4 regions of the Anaerobacillus sp. QJM3NY_32 genome follow, and region 3 is predicted to be linked to each of the others. Evidence: riboswitches for the same ligand, from Rfam matches in the RefSeq annotation. Region 3 holds a riboswitch; each other region holds the start of a gene.
The links. A riboswitch is a leader RNA that binds a small molecule or an ion and turns the genes downstream of it on or off. The one in region 3 is predicted to bind S-adenosylmethionine.

Region 1 (5,320 bases), 130 kb from region 3:
GTCTTTTGCCATATACTTTTCATCTCCACATACGTAGACGTGCGCACCCTCTTGCAGCCACTCGTATAGTTCTTTACTTCGCTCGAGCATGCGGTGCTGAACATACACTTTCTCTTCTGAATCACGAGAAAACGCCACGTCCATACGAGAAAGCACCCCATCTTTCAACCACTTCTGCCATTCGACTTGATAAAGAAAGTCTGTGACAAAATGCTGTTCACCAAAGAATAGCCACGTTTCTCCACTTGCGCCACTTTCTTCTCGCTCTTGTAAGAATGCCCGGTACGGCGCTACGCCAGTACCTGCGCCTATCATAATGATAGGGGTGTCAGGATGATCCGGAAGTCTAAAGTTTTGATTTCGCTGCACATATACTGGGAGTGTATCCCCCGCTTGTGAGCGCTCTGCGCATTGGCCAGAGCATACGCCCGTACGAGCTCGACCATGTGCATCATACCTTAGTGCCCCAATTGTGAGATGAACTTCATCTGGATTTGCCTTTGAACTGCTTGCGATCGAATAAAGACGAACCGGAATTTTGCGCAGAACGTTTACAAACTCCTGTGCCGAGACGGTCCACGGTCCGTAGTCCTTCACCAAATCAATTAAATCTCTACCGTAAAGGTATGTTCTTAGTTCTTCGCCTTCCGCTTCAACCATGCGCTTAAGCTCAAAACTTGATGTCAGCTCTGCAATCTTCTTGAGCAATGGCTTTGTGAGACTCGTAATCTCATATGTTTTCGTTAAAGCTTCTTCAAGTGGCTGAACGTCACCCTTTTTGTTCACCATAACCTGTTCTTCTCGCTTCCAGTTCAGTTCATCGATTAGCTGACGGACAAGAGCAGTATCATTCTCCGGGTAAATACCAAGGCTATCACCCGGCTCATAATCAAGGTTCGATCCTTCAAGATCAAGCTCAATGTGCCGTGTTTCTTTATTCGATCCACGTCCATTCAAATTAACATTCTCAAGAATTTCGGCTTTGAATGGATTCGTTCTGGAATACGTCTGATTCGACTCATCAGGTTTTGTTTCAGAAGTCGATTCTCTCGTAGACTGATCTTCTTTCAATACTCCCGTCACGCCTTCGAACCACTCTTCTGCCGGCTCTTCGAAATCAAGATCACAATCTACACGAGGATAGAGCCTTGTTGCACCTAATTCTTCAAAGCGCTTGTCAAAATCTTTCCCGGTTTGGCAGAAAAATTCATAGGAGCTATCACCAAGTGATAAGACTGAGAATCTGAGACCATTTAATTCAGGGGCTCTCTTACTTTGAACAAAGTCATGGAAGCTTAACGCATTATCAGGAGGATCGCCATCTCCGTGGGTGCTTGTAATCAATAATAAATCTTCTACTTTTTTAAGCGACTTTGGCTTAAAATCATCAAGCGATGAAAGGGTAACGTTGTATTTCTCGTTTTCCAATCGCTCAAAGAAAGATTCCGCTAGTGACTGACAATTGCCAGTATGTGAGCCATAGAGAATCGTAAGCTCACGTGTTTTTGCTTCTTGTTTAGAGAATGCTTCTGAAGCAGAAACACCTTGAGCAACCGTCTCAGTAGCTGCCGCAGCTTCAGAGCTACCTGGTACGGAAAGGTATCCGCTCAGCCATATTTTCTGCGTCTCATTTAATGTTGGTAAGAGACGATTTAAAAGCTCCGTTTGTTCTTTGTCAAAAGGGCTATTCACAACCTGTAACTGCAATACTATCCACCTCACAATACTCAAATTTAATTCAATGTAATTAAAGTAGTTTACTCGGAATTAATAGCAAATTAATTCGTCTGCATTCCCCCTAACCCATTCAACACAAAAAACCTCTCTTCTCAAAACATAAGAAGAAAGGTTTGTAAGTACGAAGCCAGTCTTCTTATCTTTCAGGATAAACCTGCTGGATTTGGCACAGTATGAGATGAAGGATCATCTCATCGGTTGCCGAAGCTTCATAGGGCCAGTCCCTCCACCTCTCTTGATAAGAAATGTTGCTATCAAATTGTATATGACAATGATTGGTTCAAATGTTATCTCGAGATCGAATAAAAGTCAATATATTATTAGAAAATTATCATCATTCAATTAACTAAATGGCGATAACACCAGCCATCTTCATGAAAAATAATCCAAATGATTCAGGTCTTTTATCCCTGCCGTTGTCCCTCTTGTATCCTATTCCGCATGCGCATGAAATCAATCGTATTCGCCATGACAAGAGATAGAATCATAAGAATCATCAACCAACTGGAGTAGTCAAAAGGCAGCACCAACAAGAGAAAAGCTATGAAAGAAAAAACGCAGGAGCGAATGACATGATCTTTAAATGTGACGTTAACTTTTTTCCCACGTTTCCATTTCAACAAGTTCACCGCAATACCAAATATCGATAGAAGCATGCATATGACATACGCCCAGAGTGGAAGGTCGTAACTCACTATAAAAATGGTAGACGATAGAAACAGCGTCAATACCGTATATCGAATCGCAATTTCTTTATGGGTTAGCGAAGCAAAATCCTTCAATACATACCTCCTTTTGACGATGAACGAATTTGGCCATTTTTGAGATACACGGTCCTTATGCAGATGGATAAGCTGGCTTCATCTCATTTGAAATCACCTGAACCCAAGGTCGCTCTCTGTTCCACGTCACTTCTAAAGGGACGCCCATACTTTTACTAAGATGTTCAGCTGTTAACACATCTTTCTTCTTGCCATTCACTGCAATTCGACCATTTTCCATAATCATAGCGTGAGTGAATACGGGACAAATCTCCTCAATATGATGAGTGATATACAATATGGTTGGACCCTCTTCCTCTTTTCCAAGGCGTTCAACCTGAGCTAATAACTGTTCGCGTGAATACAGATCAAGTCCGTTGCACGGTTCATCTAGAATAAGAAGCTTTGGCGAAGACATCAAAGCTCTCGCTATCAGGACTTTCTGCTTCTCACCTTGAGAGCAAATTCGAAAAGGTTTACCGCGTAAATGAGCAATACCCCATTCCTGCATCATCTTCATCGCTTGCGATTCTTCCTGTTCCGTCACCTGCTCATAAAGTCCAGCTGAGGCAAACTTCCCGCTAATCACAACATCTGTCACTTCCTGCATCGGAGAGATACGCTCAGTGAAAGCGTTGCTCACCCAGCCAATAGATTTTCTAAGTTCACTCAAATCAGTTTTTCCAAGACGATACCCCAATACTTCAACGACGGGATCATAGCGAAGCAGTGGCCAGATCGAGCCGTGAATTAACTGAAGTAGTGTCGTTTTACCTGATCCATTTAATCCGATAATGGCCTGATGCTGGCCTTTCTCTACGGAAAAAGAAATATCGGATAAAATCATCTGTTTCTCACGTGTGTAATAAGCATTTTCTACATGAATGATTGCCATACATCCCACTCCGTTCTTTGAAGAAAGTCATTCCAACTAGCGCTTTTTACATCGTATACCCGTTAGCAAATTCTTGAATCACTTCAAGCTCCTCTTCGCGTGAGTCTCTGCCAACGTTATGCTCATACAACTTTTGCATACGTGTAACATCACCATTGCACTCCTCAGTAATAGAAGCAACAGCACGTAAAAGGTTCACTTCGTTCTTAAAATCCTCCTTAGAGATTGCCTCCCCGTGTGATAAGATGAACCATTCTGCCTCAAAGCTTTCTAACTGATCAAGCAGTCGATTTGTTATGTTAACAGTGTAGTTGACTTTTTCTGAAAAAATATCAGGATAAAAGCAGTCTCCAAGAAAAAGGATTTTCTCTTCCTTCATATAAATCACAACCGAATCAGCCGCGTGATCGCCCCCAACAGGCTGAAGAATACACGTGACACCACCAAGATCAATCTCCATTTTCTCACCAAACGTTACATCTGGTAGCGTAATCGTAATGTCTCGAGAATCCACAAATTCCTTCTTGATCGCATTTGCACAAAATTCAATTTCAGTGCCTTCTTTCACCCGCTCATCCAACTCATCATCAGACCATCCTAATGGAATAAGCTTACTAATTTCCTCTTTCGTCTGATGCGAGGATAAGGAGACAGCATCTTTCAGCGCTGATAGTCCAAAGATATGATCCCAATGCCAATGAGTGAGCGCGACCATGTCCGGTTCCTTGAATCCTTTTTCCGATAGTTCTTTTAGAAAATAACGAGCATGGTCCTCTGAATTCCCAGCATCGATCATCAGAGACTTTCTATCTCCAATCACCATTCCTAGAATCGGTCGGTCCGTTTCGGAAACTGGTGTTTGATAGTAAAAGCGATTGCCAATTTGTTTAATCTGTTGCATTTATTGTCCTCCTTAAAATACAAACCTCGATGAAATTTCTTATTTCCATTTTATCATTTTGAAGTTTTGTATTCGTATTTTTTCTACTACATACAAAAATAGACACCTCCAAATGGAAGCGTCGTTTAGGAAAGGTGATTTTTTCGCATTGCAGTAGAAATGGAGGTGTTCGTCTTCTCTTAACCAAAGCCATCCACGACGATTTTCACTACCATCGGTCCAAGGATAATGATAAAGAGGGGTGGAAAAATAAAGAGAACCATAGGTATGAGCATTTTCACTGGAGCTTTCATCGCTTGCTCGCGTGCTCGTTCACGTCTCTGTTCACGAATGCGTGCCGTAATATTTTTAATAACTTTTGACATTCCGATTCCAAGATGATCGGCTTGAATAATCGACATCATCACACTTTGAAAATAATCTGAAGGAACACGTTTTTTCAGATTATAAAATGCTTCTCGTCGCGATTTCCCTCGCTTCATCTCATCTAATGCCTGACTAAACTCATCCGCAAGTGGGCCAGACTTTCTTGCACATACATTTTTGATCGCCCCTTCAAGTCCTACGCCTGCTTCAAGAAGTAGACTTACCATATCAAAGAAATCGGACATTTCCATATCGATTATTTTAACGCGCTGCGTTTTTTTCTTCGCTAGGTAAAACAAAGGATATCGATAAAATAAGAAAACAACCCCAAGTGCTAATACAAGTGTCATAGAAGCATTTCCATCCGTCACAGGCACCATAAGCAAGTAAGTTAAGAACCCTCCACCGATGCTGAGAAGAAGTTGAATAAGTCGGAATTCAACTGCCGAACGGTTTCCATATCCAGCCTCATGGAGGAGCATATCTAACTTCTTTCGATCCTTTCTTGCAAATGTTTTACTCACCTGTTCAATACCCATTCCCCAATATTTACGAAGTAGTGGATGGTAAGATCCACTTTCTCTTTTTTCGGTTTTACGTTGAATTTTTTCTTCCTTGCCAAAATAGTGCTCAACGCGAGATTCAAGAGCAAGTTCTTTT
Region 2 (5,320 bases), 1.6 Mb from region 3:
GTTCAAAAAAGAGTGGTGTAATTCCTAATTCCTCGCTTGTAAATTGACTAAAGATTCTCTGGGCATCATAAGTGCCATAGTAATCACCTACTCCGGCATGATCTCTCCCCACAATAAAATGTGTGCATCCAAAGTTTTTTCGAACAAGCGCATGAAAGATTGCCTCTCTTGGCCCTGCATAGCGCATAGCAGCAGGAAAGACACCAAGGTGCACACGATCTTCAGGGTAATAGTTCTTAAGTAGAACTTCATAACTTTCCATTCGAATTTCTGCTGGTATATCATCTGATTTGGTTTCACCTACAAGAGGATTCAAGAACAAGCCATCCACTGTTTCAAGTGCGGTCTTTTGAATATACTCGTGCGCTCGATGAACCGGATTTCTTGTTTGAAATCCTACAACTTTCTTCCAGCCCTGACGTTCAAAATACTCTCTTGTTTCAGATGGATCATAATGATAGCGGTCAAACTTGCCTTTTTCGGTTCTTTTAATAAGCGTAATTCGTCCACCAATGTAAACATCTGGTCTATCGTAAACTTTTTTCACTCCTGGATGTTCACTGTCCTCTGTTAAATACACGTGGCGCCCCTCCACTCCCTTATCAGGAGTATATTTGGATTCCACTTCTATTGTGCCGTACACAGTCCCATTATTAGTTAACTTCACTTTATCACCAATTGCGATCTCAGCAGCTCGTTCGTGCGTAACTGGCAACGTAATAGGAATGCTCCATGGCAACCCGCTTTCTAATTTGAGGTGATGAACGACTGACGTATACTCATTTTCATTAAGAAAACCAGTTAACGGACTATACGCTCCTGTTCCGATTAATTCCAGATCACTTAACGCAGTAGCGTCTAACTCAATTTCTTGAATAATCCCATCAATTTCAGTATTAGGTTTGTAACGGTTAATCAATGTTCCTCCATGCGCGTTAATTGTTGCCATCTTAATCCCTCCAAATTGAATTTATTATAAGCTTCCTTCGTCTTGTAATGTTCTCTTTTGAGAGCGAATCGATCGAATTAAACTTCCTGACCCAAGCGTCGCTAGAATAACGCTGCCAATTGCAATTAATGTATATAAATCACTTTCTAAAAAAAGTTTGATCATACTATAAGAAATAACTAAAGAAAAAACCGGTGAAACTGCCCAAACTTTAATCATTCGCGTAATGACATCTTTCTGCCAAAGCTGAAATCCATCTTTAGCAGTTCCGATACCAATGATCGATGAGGTGGTAATCTGGGTAAGCGGCACCGGAATCCCAAATAAGGAAGCTCCAATCACAAGTCCAGCGCTCGTACCTGATATAGCACAACCTTCACCAAGTGAAAATTTTGTGATGCGATAACCATTCGTTTCAATGACACGTTTACCAAAAACTAAAGCACCTAAAGCAACAAAAGCTCCCCCAAAAAATGCGCCGTGAGAAAGGGATAAAACTCCCGCTCCAACTAGCGGTCCAATCGCATTTGCGACGTTATTCATTCCCGCTGAAAAGGCTTCTAGAAAACCGGCTACAATTAAAAAAATGGTGAGTGGCTTTTGCCACTTTGAAGTAAGATTGATTCTTTGTTTTAAAAGACCAAAAATTTTCCCAACACTGAGAGCTGTCGCAAAAGCAATAACCGGTATAACGATCCACAACAACATAATGAACATCACATTCTGAAAGTACAAAGCACGGTAAGCAATACCAACTCCTACCACTGCGCCCACAGTAACTTCACTTGTTGATAATGGAATCCCCATCATATTTGCTAGAAAGAGCGCTGTTGTAGCTGAAATAAAAATAATCAAGATAACCTTTAGACTGAGTACGGAAGAAGGTATAATGCCACTCCCCATTGTTTTAATAACATTACCTCCACCTAATGTGGCACCACCAACAATCCCAATCGCACAAACACTCAGTGCTACGCTTCTTCTTTTAATCGCTCCAGCCCCGTAAGCCACTCCCATCGATGCCGCAGCTCCACTAGCCCCAATATTCATAGCAAAAAAGAGAGCCACTGTAATAACTAGGGTTGTCATGACCGTCACCGATTTGGTGCTGAATCAAAATGCAAGCCGCATTCCGTTTTTTCCTGATTTGCCCATCTCCCAGCTCTAGAATCACTACCTTCCAATACTCTTTCAGTGCATACCGCACATCCTATACTTGGGTACCCTTTATCATGAAGAGGATTGTATGGTAAATCCTTTTCGTACACGTACCTCCAAACATCTTTCCATGTCCAATGAATAAGTGGACAAACCTTAATCGACTGAAACTTATCATCTCTATTGAAATAATTTGTCTTTTGTCTGAGTGGCGACTGCTCTCTCCTTAAACCTGAGATCCATGCACTTACATGATCTAATTCTTCATGCAATGGTATGATTTTCCTCAAGTTGCAGCACTGTCCCGGGTCTCGCTCCCATAGAGCATCCCCTTTACTTAATGCCTGTTCTTCGACCGACTCCTTTGGTTGCTTTAACTTAATATTTAGAGATGGATATTTAGCTTTCACTTTATTAATTAGCTCATAAGTCTCATCAAAATGGAGACCTGTATCCAGAAAAACAATCTTCGCGTTCTGGTTTACCCGGGAAATCAAATCAATTAGAACGACACCCTCAACACCGAAACTACAAGCATATACAATATCATCTTGGTATATTTGATACGCCCACTCCAGAACTTCAAGAGCCCCTTTCGTTTCTGATTCAACGTCGAATTCAGGTTCCTTACCCGACCAATTATTATAGAACCAATTCATTTCTAACCCTCCCAATTCCGATCAAGGAAATATATTTAAAAGTTTAAAAAAAGAGGCGGTTCTAACCTTTAGGGTTAGAACCGCCTCTAGTTTCTCTAGTCAGCGCCAATATTAAAGTCGTTCTTTTTCTTTTCTTTCAAGTTGAACAACTTTCCCATCTTGAACAACAAGCGTAATTGACCCAAATTTTAACGAACTTAGCATTCGTTCTATACGTACAGCAACGTCTGAAAAATTCTGGTCTTTCGTTCCCATCATGCAACCTCCCTTAGTCATAATAATCATGAGGAGAAGCTTATAAATGAAAAAAGCCTTCCCAAATTGGAAAGACAGATCAGGTTACCTTAATTCACCTTATCTTCCAAAATGGACTCCATTTTGCTGGAAGTAGCACCTTGCCAATCAGGCAGGTTGCTGGACGTCAACGGGCCAGTCCCTCGGTCTCTCTTGATAAGTTATTTTCTAAATCTTAACTATTATCTAACAATATGTCAACCCTAGTTTAGAGATCGGGATAAAGGGATTAGAAAAGAATATGAAAAAAACCCCGAATCTATGACTCGGGGACCATTTTTAAATTGGATGACGTTTACTTTCTTCTTTTTTCTCTTCTATTAAGATACGCGTACCATCTACAGACGTAATAACTACTGCCGTATCCTTGTCGATCCAACTTCCAACAGAAATGGCGCTGTACTTTTTCTCATTGACTTGTATTGTTCCACTTGGTCGAAATGGAGTAATTGTCATAGCCGATTCTCCAACTAAATTCTTATACTCAGCGTTCATGGAATTATACCCCATTTCACTGCTTAACCGATCCTTTAACGTCATTTTCGTCCACATAGAACGTGCGGGGAAAACACGCAAAAACAGGAATGAAGCAGCCGTACCAATTAAAAAACCACTAGAAACGAGAAGGCCATAAAGGAAAGTCGGAGAAGGAATGGCTACGGCTGTAACCATCATAATTAATCCAATCAAACCAAATGTACCATCATTGAGTAATTTCCCATCAAGAATAACTAAGCCTAAACCAACAGCAAACACAAGTCCCATCCAGAGAATTGATGATAAAGAAGTAAGATGGAAACTAAAATAAAATGTGAGCAATAGTATTCCGATCAATCCAAAAATACCTTTTACACGGACAAGTAACTCAGCAAACAAGAATAGCACGCTAAGTAAAACGATAAGAAAGCCAACTGCTGGCAAAGATAGAATCTCCATCCTCGCTCCCTCCTTTTCCTTCTTCTCTTATACGTTCAAAAGGGAAGAAAGTTTCAGTCACTTGTCACCTTACGATTGAAATACCCCTTTTATTCCATCAATAATCGCAATAAAGAAATCAATGATTTTTTGAATAAATGACTGTGTCTCGTCTTTATTTAAAAACTCGTCCAGGTTTTCTCTCGCGTGCTGCAACTGACTCTTCATTTGATCCCAATCAATATCAAGATTTTTCATTCGATTAAACAGTGCAACAAGACCATCCAACTCATCTTGAGTCAATTCAATACCTGAATCGTTAGCAATTTGTTTAATAACTGTTCTTAAATCATCTTCCGTCTCAGGTGGGTTTGTAGCAATTTCATCCTTAATCTTAGTCATTAGCTCTGTTGCTTTATCTGCGCCAATACTATCGCTCAATTTTGCAGTAGTGACAAGCTCTTCATTTGCTACTTGTTTTTGCTCCTCAGGTATCACTTCATCTGTGCTTAACTCATAAGCTTTGATTAAACCAGTTAATGCAGCCGTACCTGAAACCTCCATTGGTGCTGTCACATAAACATCAGCATCTTTTACTCCAGCTGTTATTAAAGCATTTGCGTACATTTCATCTGTTACCCAATTAATATTTTTTGTGTCAACGCTTAAACCAGCATCTTTTTCACCAATGGTTATGGAAGAAGAAGATAAGGCGCGGGTACCGATTAGCGCTTTACTTATATAATTCCCAAGATATTTATGCTCTTCTTCATTTGATACCGTTACCGTCATTGCATTTTCCGGAGCTTCCATTTCATCAACTAGCTTCTGTTTTTGCTCTTCAGATAGATCTTCACCAAGTGTAACGATGACATCACCGACGCTCGCATCCGCTTGTGCCACCATAGGAATAATAGACATCATTAACACCATCGACAATAAAAACGGCAATCCTTTTTTAAGCATGTTTTGGTCTCCTTTTAACGTGGGGCTCTAATGAAGAGTAACTCAGTTAATCTCCCCATCTCTTAATATTCTACTCGACACTCGATCGAAAGAAAAGATAATTAACTAGGAAATCTGTCATATCATGGAAGGACAAGCATATCGTAGTACAAAGGAAATCATTCTGAAGGAGTTGCGAGAGATGCGAAAACTATTGTTAAGTTCCCTATTTCTGCTTGTCCTTCATACAACTTATTATGATTTAACAACAGGAACTCTTACAAATAACAGAGCTATTTCAGAAGTATCAGAAGCAGTCGAAGTGGGGTCACCTGAAAAAAACTCTCCCTATGTGGTTTATAAAATAAATGCTGGCGATACTGTTCTTTCTTTAGTAGAA
Region 3 (5,320 bases):
ACCCCGATGAAAATTTCTATTTAATCATTGATGAAATTAATCGTGGTAATTTAAGTAAAATATTCGGAGAGTTACTTATGCTTATTGAAAATGATAAGCGGGGAGACAAAATAACACTTACCTATTCTGACAATCTGTTCTCTGTACCTAAAAATCTATATATTATTGGGATGATGAATACCGCAGATAGAAGTCTTGCTATTATTGATTATGCATTAAGAAGAAGGTTCTGCTTCGTTGAATTGGAGCCGGCTTTTGAATCAGCAAAATTCAAAGATCATCTTTTGGAACAAGGAGCTAGTGAAGAATTAGTAAATAAAATACAACATAAGATTGGTAGTATAAACTCTGTTATAGCAAATGATGTTAATTTGGGTAAAGGCTTTAGAATAGGGCATAGTTACTTTACTCATTATAGCGATTCGGAAAATTGGTATGATGAAGTGATCAGGTATGAGATTGAACCACTTATTAACGAATACTGGTTCGATGAAGAAGATAAAGCTAAAAATTATGTTGAAGAGTTGTTAAGGTAACTGTTATGAGTAATAGCAGTATCCCCGTTAAAAACATCTACCATATGCTTTGCTATGCGTGGAACGTACTCGACCAATCAGACGAAAATGTATTTGGTAGTGAGAAGTTTGATAATATCTATGATTTATTAGCTAGAATCTATATTAATGGAACAAATAGTTTAATAAAAAGAGGATTAAGTAGAAGCTATATTCAGGAGCGTAGAGAAGTATCAACGCTTAAAGGAAAAGTAGAAGTGGCTGATTCTATAAAAAAACAAACGTTTCGTAACGGCAGGATGGTTTGCCAATATGATAACTTCTCAGTAGACATTAAACTGAATCAAATCGTAAAAGCAACCTTCAATTTATTATTAAATGCCCCTATGCTAGATAAGACACTCAATAAGAAGTTACGAAAGCTTCGGTTGTATTTCTCAGACATTCATGATGTTCAAATGTCTAATGAAACATTTAGTTCATTACGATTTAATAGAAACAACTACCACTATAGAATGTTGATGAGTGTTAGTGAACTAATTTATCAGGGACTCATTTCTAGGGAAGAGGGTAGTGATACGAAATTTCTATCTTTTATTAGAGATAGGCAAATGGCAAAGCTTTATGAAAAATTCGTTTTAAATTTCTACCGTCGTCATTTGGATAGCCGCATCTATTGTATTCACTCTCCTAAAATACACTGGAATTTAGATCAATCCGTTGGTGATGAAGAGTTATCCCTTCTACCAGAAATGCGAACGGATATCGTTGTAGAAAATAAACTAACAAATTCCCAGCTTATTATAGACACGAAGTATTATGGTGAAACATTGACGACTAGTAATTGGACAGATAAAGAAAAAGTTCGTACGGGGCATTTATATCAAATATTCGCCTATGTAAGCAGCAGTGACTTTTTAGGGGATATTAAAGGAATGTTACTGTATCCAACGATTAATCGTGAAATAAATGCAGGTTATTCAATAACAGGAAAAAGCATCTATATAAAAACTGTAAACCTTAATGCTGAATGGAATGAGATATCGACTAGACTGTTATCATTAGTAGGGGTGATTGATAATAATGCATAGATTTCAAATTCTTTTAGAAAAAATTGACACTCCATCGATTATTAAGTAAACTATTACCAATTAAATAAAGTTATCACGAGTGAACGAGAGTACGGGCTCTTTGACTTCACAGCAACCTGCCAGGCGGTAAGGTGCTCCAACCTGCAAAGCATGGCTTTGAATGATAACGCGCGGATAGCGGAGGCTCTTTGTTGCATTCATTTGCGATGAAGGGCCTTTTTTGTTCATTTGTTGAATACCTTATTTATAACAATAAGGGGGATGAGTTTGTGAACGTAAATCGATTTGCACGAAGCGTCATGGCGAAAAGTTATGACGGGGAAAGTTTTTTATTACACGTGGCAGAAGTCATTGAACGTCAACTGAAGGAGTGGGAGGAGGCGTATGAAGTGATCGTGATGAAGTTGATTGACTATGAGGTCACTGTTAAAGAGGAAAACCGCTCCTATGAACTGTTGCTTACGGAGGATGCATTGCTTTCGCTACAACAGCAATCCCCTTATGCGCTGGATCGATATTTGTGGCTGGAATTAGAGAAGCAGGGGCTTCAAATTGTGAGAGGAAATGGGGATTATATTGAGAGTGTGATGTGAGACAATGTTGATAGAAGAGGATTTTGCTAGTTCATTTTGATGATTCGAAATCGTGGATGTTTAGGGATTAGACTTGGATGCTTTTAAGAATAAGCTGTAAAACTATTTTTGAAATGAATCGTGTATTTTTTCTGAATGCTTTTGAAGTTATTTAATGTGGTAAAATTAAACTATCAATGTAATGGATAATAAAAGTGATAGAAGAAATAATGGATCCATTTTTACTCTTTCTTTTGATTTTTTTAACATTACGAAATTTCCCTATTATAGGAGCGTTCTATTATGAAAACGAAAATGAACTATTTCATCTTATTTTTAACGATCATTTTTATAGTTGGTTGTACCAACTTAGAAGAGGCATCCAATAAAAATGCAGAAACAAATACACAAGAAGTAAGTACAGTTGAAACAAATGAAAATAGTGAAAAAGATGAAACGAACACTGCGGTTGTTGATGAACCAGTAGAAGAGGAAACACCAGACCCAACAGATGATGAACAGTTCGCAGGATACGAACTTATTGAAGTGGATGGTGGTGATTTGTCTGGACATCGAGAACCTAACGTCGTTGTTGATATTGGGTACGGTGACCGTGAATATTGGGCATTTACGAATGAATACGGACAACTCGTACGCGTTGTTGCTGACGAAATCATTCTACAAGATGATCGTAACGAACCTGTGTTATCGTCTGGACGGTACTATTCTGATGAGGCAAAAGTTCCGGGCGTCGAAAGTGACGTGTTAGATGAAGGACATATTATTGCTGATTCTCTCGGAGGGGTATCGAATGCTTATAACATTACCCCACAAGAGAGTACACTCAACCGACATGGTGATCAAGCTTATATGGGTGCGAAACGTTTCTCTATAAGTGCCTAGCACGAAATGAGAGGATTAAACCATTTTAATCCAACTGATTGACTGCAACTTGGAATGAAAGCCGTCACGTTGGCCGAAACGAGTTACTTGATACTCCACTAGGCGTTATATAATTAGTAGTTATGTAGGGTCTAAAGCGTGGTAAAGTCGGCTGAGATTACACCGTAAGGAATAAAGGTTAATACCCTACCCACGAAATGCAATCAGAGGTGGTTGAGTGTAAGATAAGTCGGAGTGCTATAAAATATCTATGGTGAGAATGTTCATTTAGAACTGACGAACTTGCGAATGTAAGGGTCTAGAATGCTACTGAACAGAAATGTTCTGTCTGTACTTAACAGAGTTAATTACCGAAAAGTATGAATCCAAATTAAGAAATTCGGCATATCTAACAATGAGGATATAAATTAACAGGCTCATAGTAAGCACCTACGGATATATGTACAGCTAAGTCAATCGGAACGTTGTAAGCAAAGGACATTTAATCAAACGACTACTAATCGGGCTGGTTTCTATAAGGTGATAATAACACCGAAATGAATTTACCTTTGTGAAAGTAGGGGCACAGTACCTAGGAAACTATGATAATAAGTAGTGGAGGGATAGCCCCAAGTCTTAAAATTCGATTAATAAACTATTTAAGTGAAACTCATAAGGTCAGGTAAGATGATGGGACTTTCCTAGGAGAGGAGAACAACAAACCATCGATGAGTGCGTCATTACGACACAATGAATATTATGATATGCAAGATACGTTTGACTGGTTATATGATAGAAGTAAAAAGAAAGCAACCAAGGGTCTCAGATTATACGAAATCATAACATCCGAAAAGAACATATTACTTGCATACAGAAATATAAAGGCAAACTCGGGAAGTAAAACTATGGGAACTGACGGAATGACCATAGCCGACTACAAGATTGTTGATGAAGAAACATTTATTGATGAAATTAGAGCAACTCTAAAAGACTACAAATCTAACTCTGTTAGAAGGGTTCAAATACCAAAACCAAATGGGAAATTAAGACCGTTAGGTATCCCAACTATAAGAGATAGAATTATTCAACAAATGGTCAAACAAGTCTTGGAACCAATATGTGAGGCTAGATTTCACAATCACTCATACGGGTTCAGACCAAATAGGTCTACACATCACGCTATGGCAAGAAGTCAACACCTAATCAATAGAAATGGGTTACATTTTGTAGTAGACGTAGATATAAAAGGATTCTTTGACAACGTTAATCATACAAAACTGTTAAAACAGATGTATGACATAGGAATCAAAGATAAGAGAGTCTTAAAGATAGTAAGTAAAATGCTAAAAGCTCCTATTAAAGGAGAAGGAATACCAAACAAAGGTACACCGCAAGGTGGTATTCTATCTCCTCTCCTCTCCAATATCGTCTTGAACGAATTGGATTGGTGGATTGGTGAACAATGGGAAAGCTTTGAAACGAATTACGAATACAGTACAAATGACAAAAAATTTAGAGCCTTAAAAAGCACTAGATTAAAAGAAATGTATATAGTTAGGTACGCTGATGACTTTAAAATATTTACAAGAAACAGCAAAACTGCAACTAAAATATTTCACTCTGTCAAAAACTATCTTAAAGATAATCTTAAACTCGATATATCAATTGAAAAATCCCAGATTACTAATCTAAGAAGACGAACTTCAGACTTCCTTGGCTTTAAAATCAAGGCAACGAAGAAAAAGTCAAAACATGTGGCACACACTTTTGTACAGGATAATAAGGTAGAAAGTATCAAAAATCAACTTAAAACACTAATTAAAACGATACAGGAAAACCCTATCCGGAAAACCGTAAGTGCGTACAACATATATGTAATGGGAGTCAAAAACTACTACAAATATGCAACCCACGTAAACATTGATTTTGTAAAAATAGCCCATCAGATTTCCAAAACCTTATACAATCGTCTAAAATCAGTAGGTAAATATGAAATACCTCTCAAGCCAGATGAAACATACTTAAAATTCAACAAGAATAATTATAAAACGTTTAAAGTGTGTGACTTATATCTACATCCAGTAATGGACATACAAACTAAAAATGTTATGAATTTTAAGCAAGATATATGCAATTACACTAAAGATGGTAGACTCAAAATACACACTGAGCTTAAAGCTGATGTAACGATAGAAATTCACAAAATTGCTAGGACAATATATGAACACAATTCAGTTGAACTAGCAGATAATAAACTATC
Region 4 (5,320 bases), 860 kb from region 3:
AGCCAATGAGATACGATGAAATGTCTGAATATGCTAGTTTTTCAATAAATACCCGATTCACTATTTCTACTGTAAGAAAAGCCTGTACAATAATGGATGCGCCAATCATAAGAGCACCTAAAATCATAAACAAGTGTGTGATTTTAAAACCTGAAGCATACGCTTTAAGTTCGTTCTTCACCTGATCCCCCACCTTTAGTTTCACAACAAACATACGTTTGTGAAATATTTCACATTAATTCTTAATTCCTATTGTACGACTTATACAAAGGAGAAGCAAATACTACGCAGCGATTATTTTTACAATTAAATGAACGAAATCTGTGCTAGAGTCATCGAGCCACTACTTATTCAATTGAGGCATTCTTAGATTTAGCATTCTTCCTTATTTCCTATTTGCTATAATGAAAGCAGCAGGATAAGAAATGGAGGATTAGCGTGGAACACGAACCTGAATTTGAAAAAACGCGTAAAAATACACACAAACGAAATAAATTAAAGCATTTATTGATTTCTTTTACTCAACCATTACAATCCTTCTTTAAAACCATATGGAAAGGAGCTTCTTACGGCGCTCTTCATATGACAATGCTGCTAATCTTTTCGATTGGGTTTGATTTTCATACTGGACTGGGTCAAATAATGGACGTTATTCTTTTCCTATTAATTGCAGTTGTCAGTACACTGCTCACCGTTAAGATTGGTACATGGTTCATAGAGCATTTCAAAAGATTACCCTCTCTTCTCATTGCAAGTATTGGAGTCTCGCTTGCTATAACCATTTATACATTAGATCAATTTCGTCAATTAGAGAACATCCTTCCGCTCTCCTATCTCTTAATTGCAGTCGGTATCATCCTTGGCGCTATGTTCGGATACCCTCTTTCTAAAGGCATCAAAAAGCCAATGTCTATGATCATGCTACTGTTTGGTGTTTTAGCAACGTCAGCTTTTTCATACTGGTTATTCACACCTGGTTTAATGAATGATCGTCTCTCTATTAATGTAGAGCCGCTCTCACCTGTTAGTGATAACCCTTCAGAATACGGCTCATTTGATGTAACTACTTATACATATGGAAGTGGAAAGGATAAGCAACGTCCTGAATTTGGGGAGCAAGTAGATATTCAAACGATGTCAGTTAACGCTTCAAGTATGGTTGGAGAATGGTCCAAAGAACGCGAGTGGTTCTGGGGCTTTAAAGACACCAATGTGCCACTTAATGGACGTGTATGGGTGCCTAAAGGAAATGGTTCTTTTCCTCTTGTCCTTATTGTCCATGGAAACCATAAGATGGAGGACTTCTCAGATGAAGGCTACAATTATTTAGGTGAGTTACTCGCTAGTCGTGGCTTTTTAACAGTATCAGTAGATGAGAACTTCTTCAATTCATCATGGTCTGGTGGCCTCGCAGGAGACATTAATGGACGCGCTTGGTTGCTGCTTAAACATATTGAAGAAATGGAGAAATTATCTTCTCAAAAAGATAATCCATTATTCAACAAAGTGAAGATGGATCAAATTGCTTTAATAGGTCATTCTCGCGGTGGTCAAGCTGCGATTTTAGCAGCAAAATTCAATGACCTTGATCGTTACCCAAATAACGGGAACATGACTTTTGATTTCCATTATAATATTGAATCTGTTATCGCACTTGCACCGACGGATTATCAAACACTTTCAGATCGAAAAATCGAAGTGGATGATGTCAATTATTTATTACTTCAAGGTTCTTATGATAGTGATTTATCGGAATTCGAAGGCGACCGACAGTATAATGGGATTGATTTAACTGGCAGTAAAGAAGCTATGAAAGCAGCCCTTTATATTGATCGCGCCAATCACGGACAATTTAACACAACGTGGGGAGAAAACGATACGTATTTCCCTTTCACGCTTTTATTAAATAAAGAGCCTCTTCTTAAAGGCACTGAACAACGACAAATAGCCCGCACATATGTCGCTGGCTTTCTTGAGGCGACGCTTCATCAAAATGAGTCCTATCAACCGATGTTTGAGGATTATCGCTATGCTCTCGAATGGCTACCTGATACAACATACATTAGTAAATATGAAGATCCTTCGTATCATATCTATAGCACCTTTGAAGAGGACGTTGATGTCACAACAGCGACATCTCCCTATATCACCATAGAGACTAATAGCTTGCTGCAATGGTATGAAGGAGAGCTTGAATTTCGACGCGATAAAGAAAGAGGTACTCATGGGGTCTTTTTGAAATGGGATCATTCCTATTCAAAGAACGGCACATACAAATTAAATTTCAAGAAAGCCCTTCAGGATCCATTTGCTTATACAATGAACAGTTCATTAACATTCACAGCAGCAAACCTTTCAGATCCATCTGACCAGCAACCTGTTGATTTCACAATCACGGCTAGTTCAGATAACGGAGCATCCGCTAGTGTTAAGCTGAGTGACGTCATGCAGTTGCAAGGTGTTCTTCCTATTCAACACACAAAAACAAAATACTTTGAAGAAGGACGTTATGGTGAACCTACTGAACCGGTTCTCCAAACCTTTAATATTCCGATGCAGCGATTCTTAGAAGCAAACAATGCCTTTAATCCGAAGAAGATGAATGCTCTTACATTCGAATTTAATGCATCAGAGAAAGGAAAAGTCTTTATTGATCAAATAGGTGTCAATCAAGGTGATTAACTAAAAAAGGCCTTCCCTCATGACAATGAGAGAAAGCCTTTTTTCTATTATGAAATTTTGCAAGAAGACTGTCCACGCTTAGCAAGATAGCTTTGATGATACTCATCTGCACGATAGAATGAAGTGATTGGTACAATTTGCGTCACAACTGGTTTTTTGAAGCGTCCAGATCGCTCGAGTTTTTCTTTTGCAATCAATGCTATTTCTGCCTGCTCATTTGAGTGGTAAAAGATCGCTGAGCGATAGCGTGTTCCGACATCTTCTCCCTGTTTGTTTAAGGAGGTTGGATTATGATTTTCAAAGAAAACTTCTACAAGTTCTTCATAAGAAATGAGAGAAGGATCATATTCAACTTGTACGGATTCGGCATGGCCTGTTAATTCAGAATAAACATCTTCATAAGTTGGATTAATCGTCTCTCCTCCTGTAAACCCTGCTGAAGTTGAAATAACACCGTTCAATTGTTGAAATAGCGCTTCTACTCCCCAAAAGCACCCTGCTGCAAATGTTGCTTGTTCCACTATGACCACTCCGTTTCCTTTTCTCTGTATGGTTTTATTTGATCGAGCATATATGTTTTCTAATTCATTTAGTGATAACATATAAAGTTGCTTTTCACCCTTCTTATATATCCCTTGTGAGAGAAGGGTCTTAATAAGCTGTTGTTTTCTTGCTTCGTTATCCATTAGTGTATGCAATATCAGTCTCTCCCTCTACTAAAACATATTTCCAAATGAGGGTGCATAAAAAAACCCTCATCTGCTCGAACAGAAGAGGGTTTGGATAGACCGAGCCTCTTCTCATTTTTCGACTTTCGTCGCAGGAATTAGCACGGTTCCAATTGAACATAAGTTCATAGGTCCGTTGCCGAGGTATCTAAGGGCCAGTCCCTCCACCTCTCTGAATAAGAAGATCCTTTAAACAAAGGATTATTAAGTTAGTCCCAATAATAAATGGTTTTAAAACGGATGTCAATACAAAAGTACTCATAAAAATAATTATATTACAAAAGAGATAACAAAGTAGCCAGCTGCTGCTAATCCCGCCGCTAATAAAGCTGGGCCAAGCTTAAATTTCGCATATGTCATAGGATTCAACTGCAAGATCCTCGCAACTGTATTCGTATTGTCACTTAGCGGAGAAGCAAAAGCACCAAATGTCCCACTCGCAAACACGGCTCCAATGACAACAGGTAGATCTGCTCCTGTAGAATACCCTAATGAAATACCCAGCGGCATTAAAATTCCCCATGTGCCCCATGATGAGCCAATAAAGTATGAAATAAACGCCCCAACGAGAAATAAGACTGGTGGTACAAATAAAGTAGGAATCCAATCAAGGTTTGAGGTAACAAAAGACGAGAAGCCAAGAGCTTCTGTTGAAGCTGCTAAGCCCCAAACGACAGTAAGCAAGACGATGACCGGCATCATCTCGTTACCACCTTCGATAAAATAAGTAACAAGGTCCTTTAAAGAAAAACGCTGAAATAAATAGAAAATGAACGTTAAAAGTACTGTAGTGAGAAGTGCAAAGACCATCGCGTCCAGGACATCTGCCTCAATAAACGCCTTGATTAAAGAAGTAAACCCCTTCTTATAACCACTCCAATATGTAAGAAGAAGTGTTAGGAGAATAACTCCTCCAAGAGGTATTAATAAATTCATCGGTTTCGTAGGAAGATCCTTCGCCACAGCTGGATGACAATCTTCCCATTGATCATCAAGCTTTTTTTCCACATTACCTGCGTCTGTAGCTGGCGTTTTTCGATGATGGAAAAAACTCAAATAAAAGCCAATCAATAAAATACTAATCGAAAAAAAGTTGTAAGGGATACTTTGAAGAAAGTAACGATAGCCATCTCCTTCAATGCCTTCTGCTTTTAGTGAAAGCTGCACAACAGATGACATATAGCCGACAAAAGCGGTAGCAATTGGCATTAAGACAATAACTGGAGTTGCTGTCGTTTCTATCACAAATCCAAGCTCCTGAGGAGTGATTTTCACTTTATTTAAAAGAGCTTTCATGATTGGGGCTACCGTTACAATGCGGAAACTAGGAGCACTAAATGTTCCTAGCGTTGACACCCACGTCAGAAATAACGCTCCTTTTTTTGAGTTGATTTTGGATGAGGCAACTTGAACAAATCCTTTTATCCCACCAGTATATTTCATCAATCCGATTAAGCCCGTAAACATATATAGAAAAAGGACGATTTTAACATTATTTTCATCTTTCAAACCAGTCATAATAAATTCATAGAACTGTTGTAAACCAATGATCAATCCAGGTTTGTATATAAATGATGCTGTTAGCAAACCCGCCGTTAATCCGGGGATCACTAGTTTTGTTTTCATCGCAATGATAATGACAACGATAAACGGAAAAATGGATAACCAGGCCATTAGCGTCGCCCTCCTTAAGCTCTAGTTTGCTCTCTAGAGAACGACCTATACTACGGGAACCGATAATGTTGATTCCTCATTCGTCTGAGCAAGTGGAGTTGCTCGAAGTCATTGGTGCCATATGGTTTAAATAAGACAAATTGAACATCGTTCCTTAACTTATTCATACAAAAAAGCCAGAGCTCAGTGCTCTGGCTATTTCTTTTTTAATGCGCTATTGTATTTTAATCTATTGA

Region 1: it holds a riboswitch for S-adenosylmethionine, as region 3 does, so the genes downstream of both, AC0VYH_RS07325 (assimilatory sulfite reductase (NADPH) flavoprotein subunit) here and AC0VYH_RS06575 (hypothetical protein) in region 3, are expected to answer to the same signal.
Region 2: it holds a riboswitch for S-adenosylmethionine, as region 3 does, so the genes downstream of both, AC0VYH_RS14610 (YezD family protein) here and AC0VYH_RS06575 (hypothetical protein) in region 3, are expected to answer to the same signal.
Region 4: it holds a riboswitch for S-adenosylmethionine, as region 3 does, so the genes downstream of both, msrA (peptide-methionine (S)-S-oxide reductase MsrA) here and AC0VYH_RS06575 (hypothetical protein) in region 3, are expected to answer to the same signal.

Annotation. Positions count from the first base shown of each region.
Region 1 covers NZ_CM149684.1:1,351,719-1,357,038, reverse strand. Annotated here, with positions in the region: gene AC0VYH_RS07325 (assimilatory sulfite reductase (NADPH) flavoprotein subunit) at 1-1,707, opposite strand, end outside; SAM riboswitch class I at 1,871-1,982, opposite strand; gene AC0VYH_RS07320 (hypothetical protein) at 2,142-2,519, opposite strand; gene AC0VYH_RS07315 (ABC transporter ATP-binding protein) at 2,575-3,393, opposite strand; gene AC0VYH_RS07310 (MBL fold metallo-hydrolase) at 3,440-4,294, opposite strand; gene AC0VYH_RS07305 (type II secretion system F family protein) at 4,474-5,320, opposite strand, start outside.
Region 2 covers NZ_CM149684.1:2,772,698-2,778,017, forward strand. Annotated here, with positions in the region: gene sat (sulfate adenylyltransferase) at 1-949, opposite strand, end outside; gene AC0VYH_RS14600 (inorganic phosphate transporter) at 974-2,038, opposite strand; gene AC0VYH_RS14605 (phosphoadenylyl-sulfate reductase) at 2,044-2,766, opposite strand; gene AC0VYH_RS14610 (YezD family protein) at 2,878-3,021, opposite strand; SAM riboswitch class I at 3,118-3,223, opposite strand; gene AC0VYH_RS14615 (NfeD family protein) at 3,340-3,996, opposite strand; gene AC0VYH_RS14620 (DUF1002 domain-containing protein) at 4,066-4,941, opposite strand; gene AC0VYH_RS14625 (hypothetical protein) at 5,123-5,320, shown strand, end outside.
Region 3 covers NZ_CM149684.1:1,218,640-1,223,959, forward strand. Annotated here, with positions in the region: gene AC0VYH_RS06565 (AAA family ATPase) at 1-536, shown strand, start outside; gene mcrC (5-methylcytosine-specific restriction endonuclease system specificity protein McrC) at 542-1,606, shown strand; SAM riboswitch class I at 1,674-1,776, shown strand; gene AC0VYH_RS06575 (hypothetical protein) at 1,876-2,199, shown strand; partial or broken gene AC0VYH_RS06580 (DNA/RNA non-specific endonuclease) at 2,482-3,051, shown strand; gene ltrA (group II intron reverse transcriptase/maturase) at 3,789-5,320, shown strand, end outside.
Region 4 covers NZ_CM149684.1:2,080,665-2,085,984, reverse strand. Annotated here, with positions in the region: gene cydD (thiol reductant ABC exporter subunit CydD) at 1-181, opposite strand, end outside; gene AC0VYH_RS11160 (alpha/beta hydrolase family protein) at 439-2,682, shown strand; gene msrA (peptide-methionine (S)-S-oxide reductase MsrA) at 2,730-3,380, opposite strand; SAM riboswitch class I at 3,480-3,593, opposite strand; gene AC0VYH_RS11150 (Na+/H+ antiporter NhaC family protein) at 3,681-5,084, opposite strand; gene fni (type 2 isopentenyl-diphosphate Delta-isomerase) at 5,280-5,320, opposite strand, start outside.